DNA from 4 places in the Psychrobacillus sp. NPDC093180 genome. Region 3 is predicted to be linked to each of the others. Evidence: riboswitches for the same ligand, from Rfam matches in the RefSeq annotation. Region 3 holds a riboswitch; each other region holds the start of a gene.

Region 1 (5,904 bases), on a different contig from region 3:
GACGCCACCTAAACTTACTGCAAAAACTGGAATTTGAAGATTTTCTACAAAAGCTTTTGCCGTTTCTCTGTCAGGAAGACAGAAAGATAAAACGGCCCCTGGACTTTTTGCTTGTCTTGCATGAATCTCATATCCTGGATGCGTGGATAAGCCCGGGTATAACACTTCCTTTACTAAAGGATGACTATTTAAATAATTTGCAAGCTTTTTTGTAGATTCCGTGGATTGAGACAAACGAGCACCCATTGTTTTGATTCCTTGAATTAAGGAAAAAGAATCTTGTGCACCAAGAATAGCGCCAAAAGAGTTTTGGATAAATCCTAATTTCCTTCCAAGTTCTTCGTCCTTCGTAACAGCAAGCCCAGCTATGATATCACTGTGGCCAGACAAAAATTTCGTAGCACTATGTAACACGATGTCCACACCTAGATCAAGCGGGCGTTGATAAAGGGGAGTCATAAAAGTATTATCAAGAAAAGTCAAACAATCATTAGCTTTTGCCAGTGCAACAATTGCCTCGATATCCGTTATTCCTAATCTTGGGTTTGCAGGTGTTTCGATATAAAGTACTCTTGTATTTGGACGTATCGCTTTTTCAACTTCTTCAGCCTTCGTAAAGTCTACAAATGTATGGTCGATTCCGAATCTCGGTAAAACTTCCGTTACGAAACGATAGGTTCCGCCATATACTTCTTCCGTTACAACAAGATGGTCCCCTGAGGATAGCAGCATTAAAGCTGAGGAAATTGCCGCTATGCCGGAAGCAAAAGCAAAACCTCTTGTGCCGCCCTCTAATTCAGCTATCGTTTTTTCTAGCGCGTCTCTTGTCGGGTTGCCAGATCTACTATAGTCGTATGGTCCAAAGCTATCAAAGCTTTCTTGATGGAAAGTAGAGGATGCATAGATGGGTACATTGACTGCCCCAGTTTTTTGCTCGTAATTCCCACGAGTGGAAGCGGTAATTAAGCTAGTTTCTAAACTTTCTTTCACGTTACTCATGAATGAATCACATCCCGTTCTAATTTTGCAAAAACCTGTTTCAAATCTGCGATTAAGTCTTCCGCCTCCTCAACGCCAACAGAGAAGCGTAACAAACTATTATCGACACCTCGAGCAATTCGCTCTTCCTCTGGAATATCCGCATGGGTTTGGGTAGTAGGATAGGTGATAAAGCTTTCGACACCGCCTAAACTTTCTGCAAAAACGATCAATTGAAGGTTTTCTAAGAAAGGTCCAACCCATTCACTTTTTTGTAAGCGGAAAGAGAGCATACCTCCAACTCCAGGATATAGCACGTCTTTAACAACACTTTCATTTTGTAAAAACGCCACGATTTTTTTTGCATTCGCATCATGTTGGTTCATGCGTAAGTGTAATGTTTTCAATCCTCGTATCAATAACCAACTATCGAAAGGGGAAAGTACGGCTCCTGAAGCGTTATGATTCTCCACTAATTTTTTGCTTAGTGCTTCCCCTTTAGAGACAACGAGCCCAGCAAGGACATCATTATGTCCACCGATATATTTCGTTCCGCTGTGCATAACAATATCTGCACCTAGCTCAATCGGACGCTGTAAATAAGGAGTTAAGAACGTGTTATCCACAATAAGTAGTAATTGATATTTTTTTGCTAAAACACTGTATTGTGCTATATCAAATTCTTGCATGAGTGGATTTGTTGGTGTTTCGATAAACAGTGCCTTTGTGTTTTCCGTGATTAATGCTTCTACTTCCTCGATGGATTCAAATTTAGCGTAGGAAGTACGAATGTTGTAGGAATCCGCGTATTGATTGAATAAACGATATGTTCCACCGTAAAGATCTTGCGGTGCAATGATTTCATCACCGGAACGGAAAAGTGACAAGATTAATTGGATAGCTGCCATACCGGAGCTACAGGCAAAACCTGCATCGCCGCCTTCTAACTTCGCAATTCCTTCTTCTAAAATCGTACGAGTTGGATTTTTTGTACGCGTGTAGTCGTAACCAGTGGATTTCCCAACTCCTGCGTGTATATAAGCTGTTGATAAATGAATAGGTGGGTTAACGGCCCCGGTTCGTGGATCACTATGATTTCCTAGTTGTACTAATTCGGTTTCTAAACCTTTTTTTGTCATTAATAATCATCCTCTACAAATAAAGTAAAATAAAAAGAGGATTCCCTATAAGAAGAGAATCCTCAAAAAAATTGAAGTTAGTCTTCTTATCTTCTAGGCGATCGCCGCCTATTGGAGTTAGCACCATACCTAAACTTGGCTGGTTGCTGAGACATCTTCGGGCCAATCCCTCCGTCTCTCTGGATAAGAAATAAAATATGAAATTTTCTAAAATCTTTATGTAGGTAATGGTATCATGAAGAAGAAATAAAAACAAGAAGCATTTTAAAATGGTAAATCTTCAGTTGAAAAATTAACTGAAAAAATATATAATCCTATTTGTTTAGTAAGAATTAAAAAGAATGGGGGAAGGAACATGAAATCATCTACGTTAGAAAATGAAATACAATCTATTTTTTCCGAAATAGATAGTAACTTCGAAGAAATTGTCAGTTGGAGAAGATATTTGCACCAGCATCCGGAGTTATCTTTTGAGGAAACGGAGACTGCCAAGTATATTGCACAGAAACTAGAAGACTTCGGATTAGAAGTGAAAAAGAATATTGGTGGGAATGGCCTTGTAGGAATTTTAACGGGGGCACAGCCAGGGAAAACAATTGCTCTAAGAGCAGACTTTGATGCCTTGCCAATTGTAGATGAGAAAGATGTACCTTATAAATCATTGAACCCTGGTGTTATGCATGCATGTGGCCATGATGGACATACGACTGCGTTATTGGGTACTGCACAAGTATTAAGCAAACACCTAGATAAAGTGAAGGGGAAAGTTATTTTCATATTCCAACCAGCGGAAGAAAAGCCACCAGGCGGTGCGAAGTTCATGATTGAAGAAAACGTGCTTGATGGTGTCGATTATGTATTTGCTGCTCATCTCGATTCAAAAGTACCGGTTGGTAAAGTAGCAGTAGGAGAAGGCTACAAAATGGCAGCTGTTGATAAGTTTGAAATCAAAATTCAAGGACTTGGTGGACATGGAGCAAGACCTCAGGATTCCGTTGATTCAATCGTCATTGGTAGTGAAATCGTTAATTCCCTACAAAAAATTGTAAGTCGCAGAATAAACCCTTTAGAATCTGCAGTAGTCACAATTGGTGTTTTCCATGCAGGCAGTGCTTTTAATATTATTGCAGATACGGCTAAGCTGGAAGGGACTGTCCGAACGTTTAGTGAATCTGTAAGAAAACAAGTAAGAGAGGAAATCTATTCCATTGTAAAAGGAATAACAGAAGGATTTCATGCGAGTGCCGAAATCGATTATCTTCATGGTTATCCAGCATTATACAATCATCCGAAAGAAAGTGATTTAGTTCACCAGCTTTTGTCGGATGTATTCGGTGAGGAACAGGTGATAGATATTGAAACATCTATGGGAGCAGAGGATTTCTCTTATTTCTTATTAGAAAAGCCGGGAACATATTTCAAAGTAGGCTCTAACAATGAAGATGAAAACACACATTATCCACACCATCATCCAAAGTTCGACTTTGACGAGCGTGCTTTATTGAACATCCAAAAGTCATTCGTGCAAATCGTTGTACATTATTTATTTTAATAATAAAGGCATGTGCGGTAATTTCTCCGTACATGCCTTTGTTTATATCAAATAACTCAGCTACTGCAACATCGGAAGAAAGAATGCAATTGCTCCAAGTACAATGGAAGACCAAGCTAGGAATTTTTGAGGGAATGTTAAGCCGAGTAAGCCTAATACTACTGCAGCACCGCCAAACCATAATGGATAATAGAAGAATCCAACCACTGCTAGCACGATTCCTATCCACCCGATCCAACTACCTAAAGAAGCTTTCATCACAATCACCTCCTCATTCAATTCAAAGAACAATAAAGCGCTAAAAATCGACATGATTGTTCTTTATATAGTATATGAAGAGGTGCTCAATAAATAATAAACAATTTGGACGAAAATCATAGAATAATAGCATTTTAGTTTTTAAAAAAGATCACTCCGGCATAATACCGAAGTCATCTAATCGCTGCTTAAATCGCAAGGTTATTTTTATTAAAATATCCAAAATTTAGGGTGCAGTTCATTGGCATCTGTATCTTTACTTTTATTATTTACCGCCTAATAGATCGAAAAGACCACCTGTAATACTTCCTTCTCCTTTGGAGCCACCACCTGGAGTTTGAGGAGCTGCTGCGAATACACGGCTTGCTAGACGGCTAAATGGTAACGATTGAATCCATACTGTGCCTGGTCCACGTAAGGTTGCGAAGAACAAACCTTCTCCACCGAATAATGCAGTTTTTACTCCTTTTACCATTTCGATGTTATAATCCACATCTGATGTCATCGCTACTAAACATCCTGTATCTACACGTAGTGTTTCGCCTACTTGTAAGCTTTTACGGTGAATCGTACCACCAGCATGAACGAAGGCTAAACCGTCTCCTTCCAGCTTTTGCATGATGAATCCTTCTCCACCAAAGAATCCAGCCCCAAGCTTGCGTTGAAATTCGATTCCTACCGAAACCCCTTTAGCTGCTGCTAAAAAAGCATCTTTTTGACAAATAATTTTGCCACGATATTTGCTTAAATCCATCGGAATGATTTTTCCGGGATATGGAGATGCAAAATATACATGTCTTTTACCGCTACCAGTATTCGTAAATGTGGTCATGAATAAACTTTCGCCCGTAAGCATACGTTTACCTGCGCCCATTAATTTTCCCATAAGTCCGCTTCCACTAGAAGAACTTGAACCATCGCCAAAAATAGTTTCCATCGAAATACCATCTTCCATCATCATTAAGCTACCTGCTTCAGCAACTACTGTTTCTTTTGGATCTAATTCGATTTCTACAAATTGCATGTCATCTCCAAATAATTTGTAGTCAATTTCGTGATTGTTCATGTGTTATTTCCTCCTAGGATTTGATTTAATAATGTATACGAAAAACAAAAGAAAAAGTTTCGTAATAATTAGAGGGATTCAATAGAGATTATCGAATGTATTTATAATGTAAGCATTTTCAATGAATAAGAAAAGAGGTAAACAGATGAAGTTAACTAATTTTATTGATGGAAAATGGCAAGAGGCTGGCGAGGAAAAGTATACAGCGGTTTTGAATCCAGCGAACGGAGAACGGTTAGCAGAAGTTAGAATGTCTACCAAAGAAGAAGTGGATTTGGCAGTTACAGCTGCAGTGAAGGCACAGAAGAAATGGGCACTTGTCCCAGCTCCAAAACGAGCAGATTATTTATATGAAATTGGTAGATTGATGAAAGAAAAGAAGGAACATCTCGCTCAAGTATTAACAAAAGAAATGGGAAAAGTGATAGAAGAAGGGCGAGGAGAAGTACAAGAAGGAATCGATATGGCATTTTATATGGCGGGAGAAGGACGTCGTCTATTTGGAGAAACGACCCCTTCTGAGCTTGCAGATAAATTTGCGATGAGCGTCCGCGCACCAATAGGGGTAGTCGGACTTATTACACCTTGGAACTTTCCAGTAGCGATTGCCACTTGGAAGTCATTCCCTGCAATCGTTGCCGGAAACGCTTTCATTTGGAAACCAGCTACGGAAACACCGATGATGGCTTATGAGATGGCGAAAATATTTGAAGAAGTTGGATTGCCGCCGGGAGTTGCGAATGTCGTTTTTGGTTCTGGATCAGAGGTAGGAACGGCGATGATTGAACATCCAGATGTGAAGGTTATATCTTTTACAGGATCTACAGAAACAGGGAGTAAGGTGGCAGAACTCGGTGGTCGACATTTAAAAAAAGTATCGCTTGAAATGGGTGGAAAAAACGCGGTTATCG
Region 2 (5,904 bases), on a different contig from region 3:
AGGAGTATTTTACTATGACATTAGAAAATTTGAAAGAAAGTTCAACAATTATCCAATCAATTATTGAACAAATGGTTCGTCTAATAGAAACAACAGACGCACCCCTATTATATAAAAAGCCATCAGCTGAAGAATGGTCCCTCATGCAAATTGCTTGTCATGTCAACGAAGCAGTGGAATTCTGGGTAGCCGATTTAGAAGCATTATTAATCGTTCCAGGAGCAAAATGGGGGCGGAACCACGAGCATGTTCGACGCTTGGCTGCTGTGGAAGAAAATTATGTTACTTCGGTTTCGAGAGAACAAGCTATTACATGCCTTGAATCGCTAATTTCTCTTACAGAGCAAGCTTTAGGTAAAGTCCGAGCGGAAGATTTAAGTAAAACTGCACCAAGCTATAACCCAAATTTTGATGGTAAACCGCTGTCTTTCTTAATCGATCATTTAATTATAAAACATATAGAGAGTCACTTAGGTCAAATGGAACGTCATTTAGAAAAAGTACAATATCAAAATAGTTAATAGTTATTAGAAAGCACAAGAGACGCATATGCGCGCTTTTGTGCTTTTATAGCGAATATGCGATAAAATCGACGAAACAATGATAAAATGGCAGTAATAGTGCTCAGGAGGTTTGTATGATGAACTTTTCTTCTTTGATACATGAGTTTGAACAATCTAATTTTTTTAAGTACATAGGATTTGAATGTGTAAGCGTAGAATATGGGAAAGTAATCATTCAAATCCAAAAAAGACCGGATATTTCTAACTTGAAGGATATGCTGCACGGAGGAGTTATCATGTCCGGTCTAGATATAGTGATGGGTATAACATCTAGAACATTAGGGGTTAAAGCGGCATCGACCATTCAAATGGAAGTGAAGTTTGTAAATAGTGTCTTCGAAGGAACAACTGAAATAATTGGTGAGCTTATACATCGCTCGGACCATACAGCAATTTTAAATGGCAAAGTAATCGACGATCAAGGAAATTTAATAGCCTACAGCACAGCGACATTCAGACTTTACTCTTAAGCAAAACTAACTCTGAAATAATAAGAGTTATTTTCAAGACGGAATGCATACGAACAAAGAACTACAAAAAGAATGGAACGAATACGGAAAAACTATTAGACCAGTGGATGGATAAATTGCAGCCATATGGGGAGAAGGGGTATCATACAAAAAAAGCTTCCGAATAACGGAAGCTTTTTTCAACAATAATATTACCAATCATTTTTCAAAACAATTTTTCCTATTGCCTTACCTGACTCCATATACTCATGGGCTTTGGAGACTTTATCAAATGTAAAAACTTTGGAATCTAATAGCGGACGCAGCTTTCCTTCCTCGACCACCTTAGCAACCTTCTTCAAAATTTCACCATTATGTTTATGCAATTCTTTGTTTAATATTTTCAACAACATAAAAGTAATATGGAGGGAAAGTCCCTTCGAGTGCATAGGGGAGAGGTCATGAGTCGAACGAGCGGCGATGGCTGTTACTGTTCCATGTAGTGCTGCCGCCTCAAAAGAGCGATCAAGGTTTTTACCTCCCACAGTGTCAAAGACGAGGTCAAATCCTTTCCCGTTAGTATATTTTTGTACATAATCGTTAACGCTTTCTTCTCGATAATTTATCGTTACATCTGCACCAAGGCGAGTGCCAATCTCCAGCTTTTCTTTTGAAGAAGCAGCTGTGTAGACTGTTGCTCCTGCCCATTTGGCTAGTTGAATGGCGACGTGCCCGACGCCTCCAGTAGCTCCGTGAATTAGGATGTCTTGCCCAGGTACTAGCTTTGCACGATTAAATAATGCTTCCCAAGCGGTGATGGAAACCAGTGGTAAAGCCGCGGCTTCTTCCATCGTCAAATTTTTCGGCTTATGAGCAAGTAGGTCAACATCTGCCAGCATAAACTCAGCAAGAGCACCACCAGACGTCCCTTTAAATCCACCCGCACATCCAAACACTTCATCGCCAATTTTAAAATCGGTCACTCCTTCACCTACTGCACAGACCAAACCAGCCACATCTCCGTGTAATACTGCTGGAAATGTCGGTGCTACGGCTGGAACTGCACCAGCTCGGACTTTCGTATCAATAGGATTAACACTTGTAGCCTTTACTTGAACAAGTACATGTCCAGGTTGTAGCTCAGGTTTTGAAATCTCCTTATACTGAAATACAGATGGTTCGCCGAAAGCTTGGATAATTTGTGATTTCACACTTGTCACTCCTTATTATTTGTTTTACCTGATAAGAGAGAGGTCAACGTCAAATTCTAAAAAAAGAAAAGTGAAAATTTTTAGTCTTCACCTTCAAAATCAATGATACTTTATATAATTTTAAATTAATAGTTTCGGATACGACCAAAAAACTCCGTCTAGAAGCCCGGAGTTATTTCCCAACAATATAAGTCTTCAAAAGCGCAGCCCTTTCACGCAACCGCACTTTTGCCTCCACCACTTCCGGCGTTTCCGCAGCGACAACATCCGTATTCCAACCGAGTTTACTAGCAAGTATTTTCGCCCGATGTAAATGATAATCACTCGTAATAATTGTTACTGAATCCACCTCTTCTGGTAGTAGCTCCTGCGAAAACTTTAAGTTTTCATAAGTAGAGGTTGACTGTTTTTCCACGATAATTCGCTCTTCGGCTACCCCATTTTCCAAAAGAAAATTTTTCATAACAATCGCTTCCTCGATATCTTCATCGGGACCTTGTCCGCCAGATACAACAAGCTTCACATGGGGATGCTCTATAGCATATGCTAGCGCCGCTTCCAAACGGTAATGAAGTGAAAGGGAAGGGACATTTCCTTTCTTCACTTTTGCGCCAAGCACGATGGCGTATTCATTGGATCCATCTGCTTTTGGCTCTAAACCGTCATCTAGCCATTTATTCGTCACCATCCACATACCAAATCCGCCTGAAACAACTACTAGTAAAGGAATAAGCACGATCCACCTCATTTTTCTCTTCATTGCATTCACACGGACGGCTTCTTTTTCTTCAAGAAGGCGGATATTCTTGGTTCTTCTTTACGGACTAGACGACGAAAATTTTCGATATGTAAAACAACAGCCATGATAAATAAAAAACCAGCTATAGCAATAGGTGCTGCTCCCTCTGCAAACCAAATGGAAGCAACGATAAATACTGCATAAAAGACAAATACACCAATCAATAAAAAATCCGTTAAAAAAGTCGTACCTATTAATAATAAAAGTCCGATAAGTCCAATTGGCCAATAAATAGCAAATAAAATACCAATAATCGAAGCAGTCCCTTTTCCACCTTTAAATCCAGTATAAACCGGGAAATTATGTCCTAAAATAACAGCAGCCCCAGCTAAATAAAGCAATAAATCCTGTTCCACAGCGGAAAAATTACCGTATTGCGATAGGCAAAAGCGAATGCCGATAATAACGAGAACACCTTTTAAAATATCAATTAGAGCAACTAGAATACCATACTTCATCCCTAGGACAATTGCCGCATTGGAAGCGCCAGAGTTTTTAAGCCCTTCTTTCTTTATGTTGACACCACTAATAATTTGCGCAACTTTCGAACCGTGGATTGCTCCGATTAGGTAGCTAATAATTAATATAGTCAAAATCCAAACTGCCATCATATCACCTCCGAGTCTAATAACTACAATACATTAAACGTTCAACTATCAAAGAAGTTTCAGAATTTTTTAGAAAAACACTTGACGAACAGATTCATAGAATCTTATACTTTGTATCAAGATGGAAAACTAAATCAAATACTCTTATCAAGAGTGGCGGAGGGAATAGGCCCTGCGATGCCCGGCAACCACCGAGTTCTAAACTCGGAAAGGTGCTAATTCCTACAAATTCATTTACGTGAATTTGGAAGATAAGAGGAGGAACATGCGAAACTGCACCCCTCTTCTTAATCGAAGTGGGGTTTTTGTTTGTCCTAAAAATCTTTCCCCGTTTCCCAATGCGTCCATCTAAACTATTTTCTAGGAGGAATTCAAAATGACAAATCTTCAAAAAGAAACAGTTCTTTTGCATGGCGGTCAGCAACCAGATCCAGTAACAGGTTCTCGAGCGGTACCTATTCACAAAACGACTTCTTACGTGTTCCGCGATACGGAGCATGCACAAAATCTTTTTGCATTAAAAGAAACGGGTAATATTTACTCTCGTATTATGAATCCGACTGTCGATGTTTTTGAACAACGAGTTGCGCTTCTTGAAGGTGGAACAGCAGCAGTTGCAGTATCTTCGGGTATGGCAGCCATTGCATTCTCGATTTTGAATATTGCGGGAGCAGGGGACGAAATAATTGCAGCAGAAAACTTATACGGCGGTACATTTAATTTATTCGCACATACATTGCCTCGTTACGGCATTACGGTAAAATTCGTGGATGCCAATAATCCGGAAAACTTCCGAGCTGCAGTAACGGATAAAACAAAAGGCTTCTTTGCGGAAACGATTGGAAACCCAAGCTTAAACATACTAGATATAGAAAAAGTGGGAGCTATCGCGAATGAAGTAGGAGTTCCGCTTTTAATAGATAACACATTTGCGACTCCATATGGAACGAACCCGATTAAGCATGGTGCTCATGTTGTAATCCATTCAGCTACGAAATGGATTGGTGGACATGGAACAACGATTGGTGGAATTGTAGTAGACGGAGGAAACTTCGACTGGAATTCTGATAAGTTCCCTGGGTTTACAGAGCCGGACGTAACATATCACGGGTTACGTTATGGGATCGATGTACCGAACGTAGCTTTTGCGATTAAATTACGTGTACAGCTTTTACGTGATTTCGGTCCTTCATTAAGTCCAGAAGCCGCTTTTTCATTTTTACAAGGGTTAGAAACGCTGCATCTTCGAGTGCCTAAACACAACGAAAACGCACAAAAAATTGCAGAGTTCTTAGTGAACCACGAAGGTGTAGAATGGGTGAACTATTTGGGATTGGAAGATCATCCTTCTCATGAACTGGCGAAAAAGTATTTACAAAACGGCTTCGGCTCTATTTTAAACTTTGGTGTAAAAGGTGGAAAAGAAGCAGGGCGACGTATTATTGATAATATTGAAATTTGGTCGCATGTAGCAAATGTTGGAGATGCAAAATCATTAATTATTCACCCAGCATCTACAACACATCAACAGCTAACACCAGAAGATTTAGTGAAAACAGGTGTTACAGAGGATCTAATCCGCTTGTCTGTTGGGTTAGAGGCGGTAGAGGACTTACAAAATGCTTTGGATAAAGTACTTGTGGAAAAAACAAATGTCCTCTCTAGATAGAATTTTGTTGTTAATTGGGCTGAAATAGTCTACAATATGTAAAAAGCTCAATTGTGCAGATTTAGTTGGAGGAGAAAGTATGGCGAAAATAAAAGCAGCAATCTTAGGTTTTGGAACAGTCGGCCAAGGGATCTATCATATTGTCAATGAAAAAAAAGAAGACTTAAAAAAATCGCTAGGATTGGATATTGAAATTAGCGCTATTCTTGTCAATAACTTAGCAAAAGAAAGAATAGCAACCCCTGGTGTGCTAGTGACAGATAACTTCGAGGACATTATTAATATTCCAGGTTTACAAGTAGTTTTTGAAGCGATTGTCAATGAAGAACCAGCGTATAGCTATTTATGTCGAGCAATCGATAAAGGATGTCATGTCATTACAGCAAATAAAGTGATGTTCTCCAAATACAGCATTCCCCTACAAGAGCGTGCCAAATCACGTGGTGTATTTGTCGGGTATGAAGCAACTACAGCTGGTGGAGTTCCTGTTATTAAAACATTGAAAAATTTGCTTCAAGTCAATTCCGTGAAGAAAATTCAAGGGATTTTAAATGGAACGTCGAATTACATCTTAACGCAAATGCGTTTAGATGAATGCCAGTTTG
Region 3 (5,904 bases):
AATAAACAGAACCGTTACGATAGCAACAATAATTATCTGAGAAACGATTCCAATTGACATGCCGAAAAGATAGTTCAAACCTGCATTAATTTGAACGGCACCAAATCCAAGTGAAGTAGCTACACCAAACGCAGTAGCAAAAATAGCAAGAACATCTATCAGGATACCAAATGGTCCTTCCATCTTTTTACCGAAAATCGGTTTCAATGTTGCTGATATTAACCCTGGTTCATCTTTACGGAACTGGAAGAAGGCAAGGGATAATCCAACAACCCCGTACATAGCCCACACGTGAAATCCCCAGTGAAAAAAGGACTGACGGAGAGCTTCCTTAAAGGCCGCAGCTGTATTTGGTTCTGCAGTTGCTGGATTGATAGCATAATGCGACAAAGGTTCAGCAGCGCCATAAAAAACAAGCCCAATTCCCATACCAGCAGAAAACAACATAGAAATCCATGTCACCGTTGAAAACTGTGGGCGATCTGTATCTTTTCCCAAGCGGATTTTTCCGTATGGACTAAAGATAAAAAATATACTTAGTGCTAGCATAAACGTCATTAGTAGCATGTAGTACCAACCAAACGAGGATGCAACAAAGCTTTTAATAGTTGTAGTAATTGTTTCAAAACTTTCGGGCTGGAGAGCTCCATACCCTGCGGCTAATATGACTAAGCCCATAGTGATATAAAATGTAATAGATAGTTTCTTCATACTTCCCCCTCGTAGAATGGATAATTTTAAATGTCTAACTATACTAATAAAATAAGGTGAAATCAAATGATATCAAGGGTTCCGTTTCTTCAGAGTTGTACCCAAAATTTAAAGATTTCAAACAATTATAAGAGAGGTGTTGAATTATTTAAAATTCAGTATTGACAGAATAGTTAAAAGTCTGTAATCTAGTAAGCAATCAAATAGAACAACTTTCTTATCAAGAGAGGTGGAGGGACTGGCCCTACGATACCTCAGCAACAGGCTTTTAGTACTGTGCTAATTCCAGAAGCGTTTCGTGCTTGAAGATAAGAAGAGAATCATTACTATAACGTGTAAACCTCTTCTTGTTTTTAAGAAGGGGTTTTATTTGATTTCCAATTCAAATTTAAGGAGGAAGAAATCATTATGACAACAAAAACAGCTATTGCAGCACCATTCAGAGCAGATCATGTTGGGAGTTTATTAAGACCAGAAAACTTACTACAAGCAAGAAAAGACTTTAAGGCCGGAACTATCACGAGAGAGCAGCTAAAAGAAATAGAAACTAAAGAAATTAAACGTATTGTAGACAAACAACTTGAAGTTGGTTTAGAGCTTGTGACGGACGGGGAATTTAGACGTGACTGGTGGCATCTAGACTTTTTAGAACATCTAAATGGATTTGAAGGATATGTTCCTGAAAAGGGATATCAATTCGAAGGATTAGAAACAGACAAATACGAGGTTCGAAACATTGGTAAGATTTCTTTTAACCCAGATCATCCATTTATCCAAGACTTTATCGAGTTCCACAAAATTGTAGACGGACGTGCAGTTGCAAAACAAACAATTCCAAGTCCAAATCAGCTATTCCATCCTGGTATAAGAGACGAAAATATTTATCCAGATGTAGAGGACTTTGCAAAAGACATTATTAAAGCATACCAGGGTGCAATTCAAGCATTTTATCAAGCGGGAGTAAGATATTTACAAATAGATGATGTGTACATTGCTGGACTTTCTTCACCAGATATTCCTTATAAGGAAGAGGAAAGAGCGTTTTTAATTGACCTTGCACTACGTGTCATGAATGGTGTATTGGAAAATAAGCCGGAAGATTTAGTGGTGACGACTCATTTATGCCGTGGAAATTACCAATCAACTTGGGCATTCGGAGGAAGTTACGCACTAATCGCTCCAACCTTTTTCGCTAAAGAAAAAGTAGATGGATTTTTCTTAGAATATGATGACGATCGTTCAGGCGATTTCAAGCCACTTGCACATATTCCAAACGGCGGGGCAAAGGTAGTATTAGGTGTATTCACTTCTAAAAATGGAGAACTAGAAAACAAAGAAAATATTATCGCACGTGTAAAAGAAGCATCTGAATATGTACCACTCGATCAACTAAGTATTAGCCCCCAATGTGGCTTTGCTTCTACCCATCATGGCAACAAACTTACTGAAGAGCAACAGTGGGAGAAACTAAAATACATCGTGGACATCTCAAAAGAAATCTGGAAATAACAAAAGGTAATACCTCGTCGTACGCCAATTACCCATTTGTATAGGCTAAAACGAGTAAATATAAAATGCTTTCTTTCCTGAAGGTCCCATTTGATTGTTGGGAAAGAAAGTTACAAATGGCATGACAAACACCACACACATAAATATGGGAAGTATCGAAAAGAGCGTATTCTTCGGAGACGTTCTTTTTTTCTATATTAAGTGCAATTTAAAGACCACAGCTACAGTCATCTCATCGTACAGGTTGCTCTCTTCTGGGTAGTGAGTTGAATGAAGTGATCGCTTGGATTTAGCTGCAGAATGGGTATTCCTAATAAATGGCTAAGGGCAACCGAACAACTGTCGAAAGCAACAAGTTCCAGTCTGAGAGCAACAAGTTTCAGTCTGAAAGCAACCAAATTACTCCTGAGAGCAACCAATTTTCATAAAGCAAGTTTACTTGGAGGGAGATGCTAATAATAATGGTGCATTATTCAGGGTTTCTTTCCAAAAAGCATCTGCTTTGTTAGCTTTGTCGCGTTCGCACCACATTTCGTCATGTTCCACCATTTACTGGTATTTATCAGTTGCAAATATCTCCTAACATTCAATATTAAACAGTGGCGCTTTAGCCTTTATTCCTTAGTAGGCAAATGATTCCTCGCATCGCTCACCCAGCGGACGCTTCATTCATCTCACTCACACGCCGTTTTCCTGTACAGTGCAAACTCTTCTTAAAAAAGGAAGTTTTTTTATTTGCATGGAACTGAGATGTTTGTCTAGTTTATCGGGGGGGCTTTTGCATTTACTACTATAAGTGCAAGAAGGAGGTGATTTAATCATGAACCAAAATCGTCATTCATGTAGTTCATGCGGACAAATGCCACAATGGGGTAACCAATGTGGTTGCGGGCAAGTATCGCCGTGGCAACAACCAGCTGCTCAGCCGATAGTATGTCCTCCACAATATCGAGTGCGGGATTCATTTTTACCAAGAATGCAACCGGTGATTCACCCGATTGTGAATGTGAACAGAGAGCATATCGTCAATGTCCCACAACATTTCTGGACTGAAACAAATCGAAATGTAGTAGTTAATCCACCTCAGCAAGCTTTCCCGATGCAACAAGGCGGATTCCAACAGCCTTTTGGCCAACAATTCGGTCAACCAATGGGCCAACAAATGGGTCAACAATTCGGTCAACCAATGGGTCAACAACAATTTTTCCCAGGGCAACCGAGATAATAGAATGAAAGACTTTTAGTTTAGATGAGCAAATGCCTTTATATTAAAGCGCATTTGCTTTTTATATTGTAGAAAATCTAATATATTTCAAAATTCAAAAAATATTGTAATATTCTATATTTTTTGATAAAGTAGAACTTATTCTAGATTTGGAATTTGTATGCAAAAAGTAAAGGGGTGGGGAATAGGATATGAAAATTTTTCTTTCAATTGACATGGAAGGAATTACAGGCTTACCAGATCATACATTTGTAGACTCGGGAAAACATAATTATGAACGTGCACGACGTATAATGACGCAAGAAGCAAATGCGATTGTGGATGGAGCTTTAACAAGTGGAGTAAAAGAAGTTTTAGTGAATGATAGTCATTCGAAGATGAATAATATTTTAATAGAGGAATTGCATCCAGAAGCGACATTAATAACAGGTGATGTGAAACCGTTTTCAATGGTGCACTCATTAGATGAATCGTACATAGGTGCAGTATTTGCTGGCTATCATTCAAGAGCAGGACAACCAGGGGTTATGAGTCACTCTATGATATTTGGAGTAAGAAATATGTATATAAACGATGTGGAAATAGGGGAATTGGGATTAAATGCATATGTAGCAGGTCACTTTGGTGTACCGGTTATTATGGTTGCTGGGGATGATGGAGCGTGTAGGGAAGCAGAGGCGCTGATTCCTGGAGTGGTTACTGCAGTTGTGAAAGAATCGATCTCTAGATCTGCCGTTAAAACATTGCATCCGCAAAAGGCACATGCATTGTTGAAAGAAAAGGTGGAAGAAGCGATTAGCAAAAGTGATCAAATAAAACCTCTCGTACCACCAAAAAATCCTACGTTAAGAATTGAGTTTGCTAACTATGGACAGGCGGAATGGGCAGCTCTTATGCCCGGTTGTGAAATTATAGAAGGAACAACAATAGTTAAGTTCGAGGCGAAAGATATATTAGAGGCCTACCGTGCAATGCTTGTAATGGTAGAGCTAGCAATGCAAACGAAATTTTGTTAAGGGGGAAGTTTGCTTATGGCGAAGTATATTATTAAACGCTTTTTAATGATGATAGCAACGATTCTTATCATTGCTACGTTAACTTTCGCATTGATGCATACCATTCCAGGTTCTCCATTCGATGATGAGCGTACTTCTAATCCTACTATTCAAGCAAATTTAGAAAAGTTTTATAAATTAGATGAACCAATGCATATTCAATATTTATATTATTTGAAGTCTATCGTTACTTTTGATTTTGGACCTTCCATTAAAAAGCCCAATGAATCTGTAAATGAATTACTTGCAAGAGGATTTCCAATTTCCTTTGAGCTTGGAATGGTCACCATTTTAGTCGCTTTGTTGTCGGGGGTCACTTTAGGGACTTTCGCGGCTCTTCGGCATAACGGGATTATAGATTATACAGCAATGACTTTTGCTGTTGTGGGGATTTCTGTTCCTAACTTTGTTTTGGCGACCTTACTTATTCAGCAAATTGCAGTAAATTTAGAATGGCTTCCTCCTGCCACATGGAGTAGTCCATTACATATGATATTACCTACCCTTGCTCTTGCAACTGGACCAACGGCTATCATTGCGCGCTTAACGAGATCAAGTATGCTTGAGGTGTTAACGCAGGATTACATTAAAATGGCTCGTGCAAAAGGACTTTCACCGGTAAGAATAGTTGTTAGGCATGCATTAAGAAATGCACTTATGCCTGTAGTCACCATTATGGGAACGATGCTCGCAGGAATTTTAACGGGAACGTTTGTTATTGAAAGGATCTTCGCTATCCCGGGAATGGGAAAATATTTCGTAGAGAGCATTAACAACCGTGATTATCCAGTCATAATGGGATCGACCGTATTTTATAGTGCATTTCTAGTATTCATGCTATTCCTTGTGGATATCGTATACGGTTTCTTAGATCCACGTATAAAACTACATCGAAAAGAAGGGGATGCGTAATGACTAATTCAACTACAACTAAAATAGTATCCCCACAAAGTGTAAAAGACGAATGGTTTCGACCTAAACAAAAAGAACAAGGAAGAGCAGAATCTGTTGTCAGACCTTCTTTATCCTACTGGAAAGATGCTTGGAGGAGGTTAAGAAAGAACAAGCTAGCAATGGTTGGACTAGTTTTCCTTATTTTCCTATTGTTTATGGCTATTTTCGGACCTATTTTATCTCCTTATTCCGTTACAGGAACAGATTATCCCAACCAAAACAAAGCTCCTTCTTTAGCCCATTGGTTCGGTACGGATGAAGCTGGAAGAGATGTATTTACTAGAACATGGTATGGAGCACGAATTTCCTTGTTTGTAGGTGTGATGGCAGCGCTTATTGACTTTTTTATTGGTATTATCTATGGCGGCTTTAGTGGGTATAAGGGTGGCAGAACAGACGCAATAATGATGCGCGTCATCGAAGTACTTTATGGATTGCCACATTTGTTGG
Region 4 (5,904 bases), on a different contig from region 3:
CTTTATGAACAGTCAACTCTACATTTTCAAGTGCAGTAATCGTTCGTTTTCCTGAGACGAATGTTTTAGATACTTTGCGAAATTCAATCATTCAGTTTCCTCCTTACATTGAAATGCTATAGTTTGCAATATTACTCGTACGTCTCTACTAATTTCCTTTCTCTTCTCTTCGTTCAAATCAGAAGATAATAGTGTGGGATTATCCGCAAATTCAGAAGACGTTGTTTCTGAATGATGTTAAAATGCTGGTACAACAGCCCCTTCATATTTCTCTAAAATGAATTCTCTTACTTTTTCCGTTGTTAACGCTGCAGCAATTTTTTGTATAGCTTCGTCATTTTGATTGTCCTTTCTAGAAACTAAAATATTCACATATGGAGATTCATTTCCTTCGATGATTAGTGCATCTTCTAATGGTTTGAACCCTCCCTCTAATGCATAGTTTGTATTAATAGCTGCAATGTCAACGTCATCCAACGCTCTTACTAGTAATGGTCCATCAATATCAACAAACTCTAAGTTCTTTTCATTTTTTGTAATATCTTGAACTGTGTACGAACCTTCCACATCCGTAGCAAGCTCAATTATTCCATTTTCCGCAAATAAGAGTAATGCTCTGGAAAAGTTAACCGGGTCGTTTGGTACAGCGACTTTTGCCCCTTCATCTAATTGAGTGATATCATCAATTTTCTTGGAGTAAACACCGAAAGGTTCTATATGAACTCCTTGTACGTTTACAAGATCAATACCACTATCCTTATTGACTTGCTCTAAAAATGGTGTGTGTTGAAAGAAGTTTGCATCTAAGTCACCATCAGCGGTTGATTGGTTCGTTTGTATACCATCTTGTGTGATAATAATATCTAACTCAATTCCCTCTGCTTTTAAATCATCTGAAATATGTTGCAAAATCTCTGCATGAGGAGTTGTTGAAGCACTGATTTTAACCTTTGTTAGTTCTTCATTACTTTTCGTATCACCTTTTACACTAGAAGTAACTTCCTCACTAGAACCACAAGCCGCTAAAAGCAAGACAAACAAAGATAAAATTGACCATGCCATCCATTTTTTCATCCAAACTCTCTCCTTTTCTTTATCTTATTAATTTGATTAAACTTATTAATATACTTGGTATTAAGTCATTAAAAAAACCCCTTTCAGATTATGAGAACTGAAGAGGTACATTAGAAAATCTAACCTCTTCTCATCTTTCGAATTTAATCGGTGGATTTAGCACAGTTTTGCAGTTGCAATCTGTTGCTGAAGCTTCGCAGGGCCATTCCCTCAGCTTCTCTTGATAAGAAGAATTTCATATGAAATTTTATTTAACTATACATAACACAATATTATAAGTCAATACTTTTTATTCAAAAAATAAAATATTAGGAATATTTAATGTTTGTGGAGTGGAATCATAAATATATAGAGACACAGAACAAAAGCACTAAAGCACCTATCTTTGGCGTGCTTTATCAAATGTGAACAATGATTGGAATGACACACATAATAGAGAAAATGCGTCTTAGGGAGATACAGAAATAGCAATTGATTTCCGCTCCAGGCAGATGCGTAGTGGCGGTGAAAGCTCATCGCTAACCCTGGGGAAAGCTTCCGCCCTGAAGCGAAAAACCTACTGGACACTTAACAGCACATTCTTATGACGCATTATCCCTTTATAACATACAAGGTGAAAATCTCCATAACTAATGTTACTAGAAAAATGTTACCCATGTATCTAAATTTTTGTAGTTTCCCAAGTAGTAAAAAAAGTGCAGATACTCACATAATGAGTATCTGCACTATTCACATTTTATGAATTTAACATTAAATCTTCCGGGTTTTCAAGAAGCTCTTTTACCATTTTTAAGAATCCAACTGAGTCTTTTCCATCGATTACACGGTGATCATAAGATAATGCTACATACATCATCGGACGAATTTGCACTTCATCACCAACAGCGATTGGACGCTTTTGAATTGTGTGCATTCCTAGGATACCAACCTGTGTTCCGTTTAGAATCGGTGTAGAAAGTAGTGATCCGAATACGCCACCGTTTGTAATTGTAAATGATCCGCCTGCCATATCAGAAAGCGCTAATTTGTTATCACGAGCCTTTTTAGCAAGTTCTCCAATATTTCCTTCGATTTCAGCAAAGTTTTTACGATCAGCATCACGAACGATCGGCACTACTAAACCGCCTTCTGTTGATACAGCGATCCCGATATCGTAGAAGTTGTTTTTCACAATATCTGTTCCATCAATTTGTGAATTTACATAAGGATATTTCTTAAGAGCAGCAACTACAGCTTTTGTAAAGAATGACATAAATCCAAGACGCACATCGTTTTGCTCAAAGAATTGGTCTTTCTTGCGTGAACGTAAAGCCATTACATTAGTCATATCGATTTCATTGAAAGTTGTAAGCATTGCCGTGTTTTGTTTTACTTCTAGTAAACGAGAAGCAATTGTTTGACGACGACGAGACATTTTCTCGCGAGTAGTACGGCCATCGTCTTCTTTTGGTGCAGTAGCTGCAGGCGCCGGTGCTGCTTTTGGTGCTGGTGCAGAACCATGTGCTGCAACGTCTTGTACACGAACACGTCCCATTGGATCAACTGGTGAAATTTCACTTAAGTTAATACCTTTCTCACGAGCTAGTTTACGAGCTGCTGGGCTTGCAATTGTGCGATCCTGCTCAGATGAAGTTTCTTCTACTACAGGAGCTGCTGCCGCTTGAGGTGCCGCCGCCGGTGTAGCTTCTGCCTCTGGTGCTTTTGGTGCAGCTGCTGCTGCTCCTGAACCTGCTCCAACTACAGCAATTACTTGACCTACTTGAACTGTATCACCTTCAGCAGCAAGTAACTCACTAACAACTCCAGCTTCCTCTGAAATTACTTCGACATTAACTTTATCTGTTTCAAGCTCAACGATGAACTCACCTTTTTCTACTGTATCACCCGGTTGTTTTAACCATTGCGCAATAGTACCTTCTGTAATCGATTCTGCTAATTCTGGAACAATAATTTCTGCCACTTGAATTTCCTCCTCTGACTATCCTAGCTTCTCTTATAAACTTTTTAATGCTTCATCAATGATTCGTGCTTGTTCTACCTTGTAAGTATCTCCATCGCCTTCAGCTGGACTGGAACGATGTACACGACCTACATATGTGATCTCTTTGCCATCCGCAATTTCCAGTAAATATGGAAGTGCGAAATTCCATGAACCCATGTTTTCAGGCTCTTCTTGTGCCCAAGCAAGCTGTTTCACATTCGGATAACGTTCGACAATTGCTTGAATCTTTTCTTTAGGGAATGGGTAAAGCTGTTCTACACGTACAATGTGTAAGTGATCGTAACCTTCTCCATCTTTTACTTTGTCTGCTAAATCGATTGCCAATTTACCACTTGCAAAGATGATTTTCTCTACTGTTTTAGCGTCTTTACCAAGACCTGGTTGTTCCATTACTGTTTCAAATTGACCAGCAGTTAGTTCGGCAACATCTGCCCCAACTAGTGGATGACGTAACAGCGATTTTGGAGACACAATGATTAAAGGACGAATTGCATCCTCTTTTAACATTTTAGCTTGTCTGCGTAAAATATGGAAATAGTTTGCCGCACTTGAAAGATTAGCTACCGTCCAGTTATTTTCAGCAGCTAACTGTAAATAACGTTCTAGACGCGCGCTTGAATGCTCTGCCCCTTGACCCTCAGCAGCATGAGGTAATAACATAACAAGACCTGATTTTAATCCCCATTTGGATCTTGCAGCACTTATAAAGTTATCGAACATAACTTGCGCCATATTCGCAAAATCTCCATATTGAGCTTCCCAAATAGATAAGGAGTTTGGATCCTCTAAATTGTATCCGAATTCATAACCTAGAATAGCAGCTTCTGTTAATGGACTGTTATGAACAACAAAAGAAGCTTTTGCGTCACTAATGGCATGAATTGGCGTTAATTCTGCACCAGTTTTTTCATCGTGTAGCACTAAGTGTCTATGTGAGAAAGTACCACGCTGAGCATCTTGGCCAGTTAAACGAATGGAGTTTCCATCTTGCAAAATCGTAGCAAAGGCAAGCGTTTCTGCATGACCCCAGTCAATCTTCCCTTTACCTTTAAATGGCTCTTCACGACGTTTTAAAATTTTTGCTAATTTTTTAAATGCTGTAAACTCGGCAGGCCAAGTAAGAAGCTCTTCATTTATTTTTGCAAGCTTGCTTTCTTCTACCCCAGTTTGCAGTTCCGGCATTCCATTTAAAACTACTTCTGGGATAACGATATCATGAGCAGTAGTTGGAGGAAGCTCTTTTACACGGTCATAAGCCGCTTGCATTCCACTGAAAATCGATTCATCTAAAGTTTTTACATCAGCTGTTTCGATTAACTTTTCCTCTACTAGTTGTTGTCCATAAAGTTCTCTAACTGTTGGATGCTTATGAACTTTATGGTACATAGTTGGGTTCGTTACTAGTGGTTCATCCATTTCGTTATGTCCATAACGACGGTAACCTAATAGATCAATCACAATGTCTTTTTCAAATTTTTGGCGATACTCATGCGCAATTTCTGCCACAGCAAGAACTGCCTCTGGATCATCTGCATTTACGTGTATAATAGGTACTTCATATCCTTTAGCTGGATCCGAAGAATAATGTGTTGAACGTGAATCATAATGTTCCGTCGTAAATCCAATCATATTATTTGCAATAATATGGATAGATCCTCCTGTTTGGAAACCACGTATACGGCTATAGTTCAATACTTCTGTTACAACACCTTGACCTGGAAAAGCTGCATCCCCGTGTACTAATATAGCGAATGCTGCGTTTTTATCTTGTACAGGATACCCTGCTTCATCTGTTTTTTCTTGTGCTGCACGCGTTTGGCCCGTAACAACCGGACTAACAACCTCTAAGTGAGATGGATTATATGCTAATTTTAATGTTAAACCAGATGGTGAACGGTATGCAGCACCCTTGTGGTACTTTACGTCCCCATACCAACCTTCAGACATTTCTAGTGATCCATCTTTCGGTAAAAATGATTCGCTTGGAACATGCGCAAATTCCGCAAACATCATCTCATATGGTTTTTGTAATACATGTGTTAATACATTTAATCTACCTCGGTGCGCCATACCGATATTTACTTGTTTTGTATTAGTTTTGTTTGATTGGCGTACTAATTCATCCATTAGTACAACTAATGTATCTAATCCTTCAATTGAAAAACGTTTCGCACCGACAAATGTGCGGTGGATAAATTTTTCAAAACCTTCTATTTGCGTCAAACGTTTTAGTAATGCTTTTTTGTCATCTGCTGAAAGTTTTTCTAGCACAGCACCTTTTTCAATCTTTTCTTGCAACCATATTTTTTCTTCTCTGTTTACAATATGTGCAATTTCAAAAGCAATTTTATTTGTATAGGCTGCTTTTAAATGTTCAATTGCTTGTAAACCATTTGTAATACTATTTGGAGCATTCGTTATTAAAAATGAAACTGGAACTTCACGTAAATCTTGATCCGTTAAACCGTATGTTTTCGGATCGATTTTAGAATCTTCTTTTGGACCATCATTTAATGGATAAATATCCGCTGTTAAATGTCCATTTGCCCTAATAGCATCCGCAAGTTCTATAGCGCGAATAATTTTTTCGAAATTAGTTGGCTCTACAGCAGATGTGTCCACATTAGTAATGGAAGTTGGTGCGATTTTAGGTGCACCATACTGTTGAAATAAGCTAACTAGTTCGCTATCCACTTCGTCTGGAGACTGTAAAAATAAATCATACTGCTCCATCACATAACCAAGGTTAGGACCAGAAAAAGCTGACCAAGGTGTTTGATTGTTCGACATTTAGAAAAACCTCCAACATTTTGTGCCTTTAGGCATTG

The links. A riboswitch is a leader RNA that binds a small molecule or an ion and turns the genes downstream of it on or off. The one in region 3 is predicted to bind S-adenosylmethionine.
Region 1: it holds a riboswitch for S-adenosylmethionine, as region 3 does, so the genes downstream of both, ACIP9W_RS06140 (methionine biosynthesis PLP-dependent protein) here and ACIP9W_RS16940 (5-methyltetrahydropteroyltriglutamate--homocysteine S-methyltransferase) in region 3, are expected to answer to the same signal.
Region 2: it holds a riboswitch for S-adenosylmethionine, as region 3 does, so the genes downstream of both, ACIP9W_RS14735 (O-acetylhomoserine aminocarboxypropyltransferase/cysteine synthase family protein) here and ACIP9W_RS16940 (5-methyltetrahydropteroyltriglutamate--homocysteine S-methyltransferase) in region 3, are expected to answer to the same signal.
Region 4: it holds a riboswitch for S-adenosylmethionine, as region 3 does, so the genes downstream of both, ACIP9W_RS07935 (MetQ/NlpA family ABC transporter substrate-binding protein) here and ACIP9W_RS16940 (5-methyltetrahydropteroyltriglutamate--homocysteine S-methyltransferase) in region 3, are expected to answer to the same signal.

Annotation. Positions count from the first base shown of each region.
Region 1 covers NZ_JBIVOJ010000003.1:132,953-138,856, forward strand. Annotated here, with positions in the region: gene metC (cystathionine beta-lyase) at 1-999, opposite strand, end outside; gene ACIP9W_RS06140 (methionine biosynthesis PLP-dependent protein) at 996-2,117, opposite strand; SAM riboswitch class I at 2,201-2,307, opposite strand; gene ACIP9W_RS06145 (M20 metallopeptidase family protein) at 2,473-3,669, shown strand; gene ACIP9W_RS06150 (C4-dicarboxylate ABC transporter) at 3,730-3,927, opposite strand; gene ACIP9W_RS06155 (TIGR00266 family protein) at 4,193-4,993, opposite strand; gene ACIP9W_RS06160 (aldehyde dehydrogenase family protein) at 5,139-5,904, shown strand, end outside.
Region 2 covers NZ_JBIVOJ010000009.1:115,826-121,729, reverse strand. Annotated here, with positions in the region: gene ACIP9W_RS14760 (DinB family protein) at 15-521, shown strand; gene ACIP9W_RS14755 (PaaI family thioesterase) at 638-1,033, shown strand; gene ACIP9W_RS14750 (zinc-dependent alcohol dehydrogenase family protein) at 1,225-2,223, opposite strand; gene ACIP9W_RS14745 (YdcF family protein) at 2,396-2,983, opposite strand; gene ACIP9W_RS14740 (glycerol-3-phosphate acyltransferase) at 2,989-3,633, opposite strand; SAM riboswitch class I at 3,772-3,888, shown strand; gene ACIP9W_RS14735 (O-acetylhomoserine aminocarboxypropyltransferase/cysteine synthase family protein) at 4,007-5,299, shown strand; gene ACIP9W_RS14730 (homoserine dehydrogenase) at 5,379-5,904, shown strand, end outside.
Region 3 covers NZ_JBIVOJ010000011.1:109,731-115,634, reverse strand. Annotated here, with positions in the region: gene ACIP9W_RS16945 (BCCT family transporter) at 1-711, opposite strand, end outside; SAM riboswitch class I at 926-1,026, shown strand; gene ACIP9W_RS16940 (5-methyltetrahydropteroyltriglutamate--homocysteine S-methyltransferase) at 1,120-2,220, shown strand; gene ACIP9W_RS16935 (hypothetical protein) at 3,041-3,445, shown strand; gene ACIP9W_RS16930 (M55 family metallopeptidase) at 3,637-4,461, shown strand; gene ACIP9W_RS16925 (ABC transporter permease) at 4,477-5,412, shown strand; gene ACIP9W_RS16920 (ABC transporter permease) at 5,412-5,904, shown strand, end outside.
Region 4 covers NZ_JBIVOJ010000004.1:162,911-168,814, reverse strand. Annotated here, with positions in the region: partial or broken gene ACIP9W_RS07940 (methionine ABC transporter ATP-binding protein) at 1-91, opposite strand, end outside; gene ACIP9W_RS07935 (MetQ/NlpA family ABC transporter substrate-binding protein) at 238-1,074, opposite strand; SAM riboswitch class I at 1,202-1,304, opposite strand; gene odhB (2-oxoglutarate dehydrogenase complex dihydrolipoyllysine-residue succinyltransferase) at 1,811-3,034, opposite strand; gene ACIP9W_RS07925 (2-oxoglutarate dehydrogenase E1 component) at 3,068-5,866, opposite strand.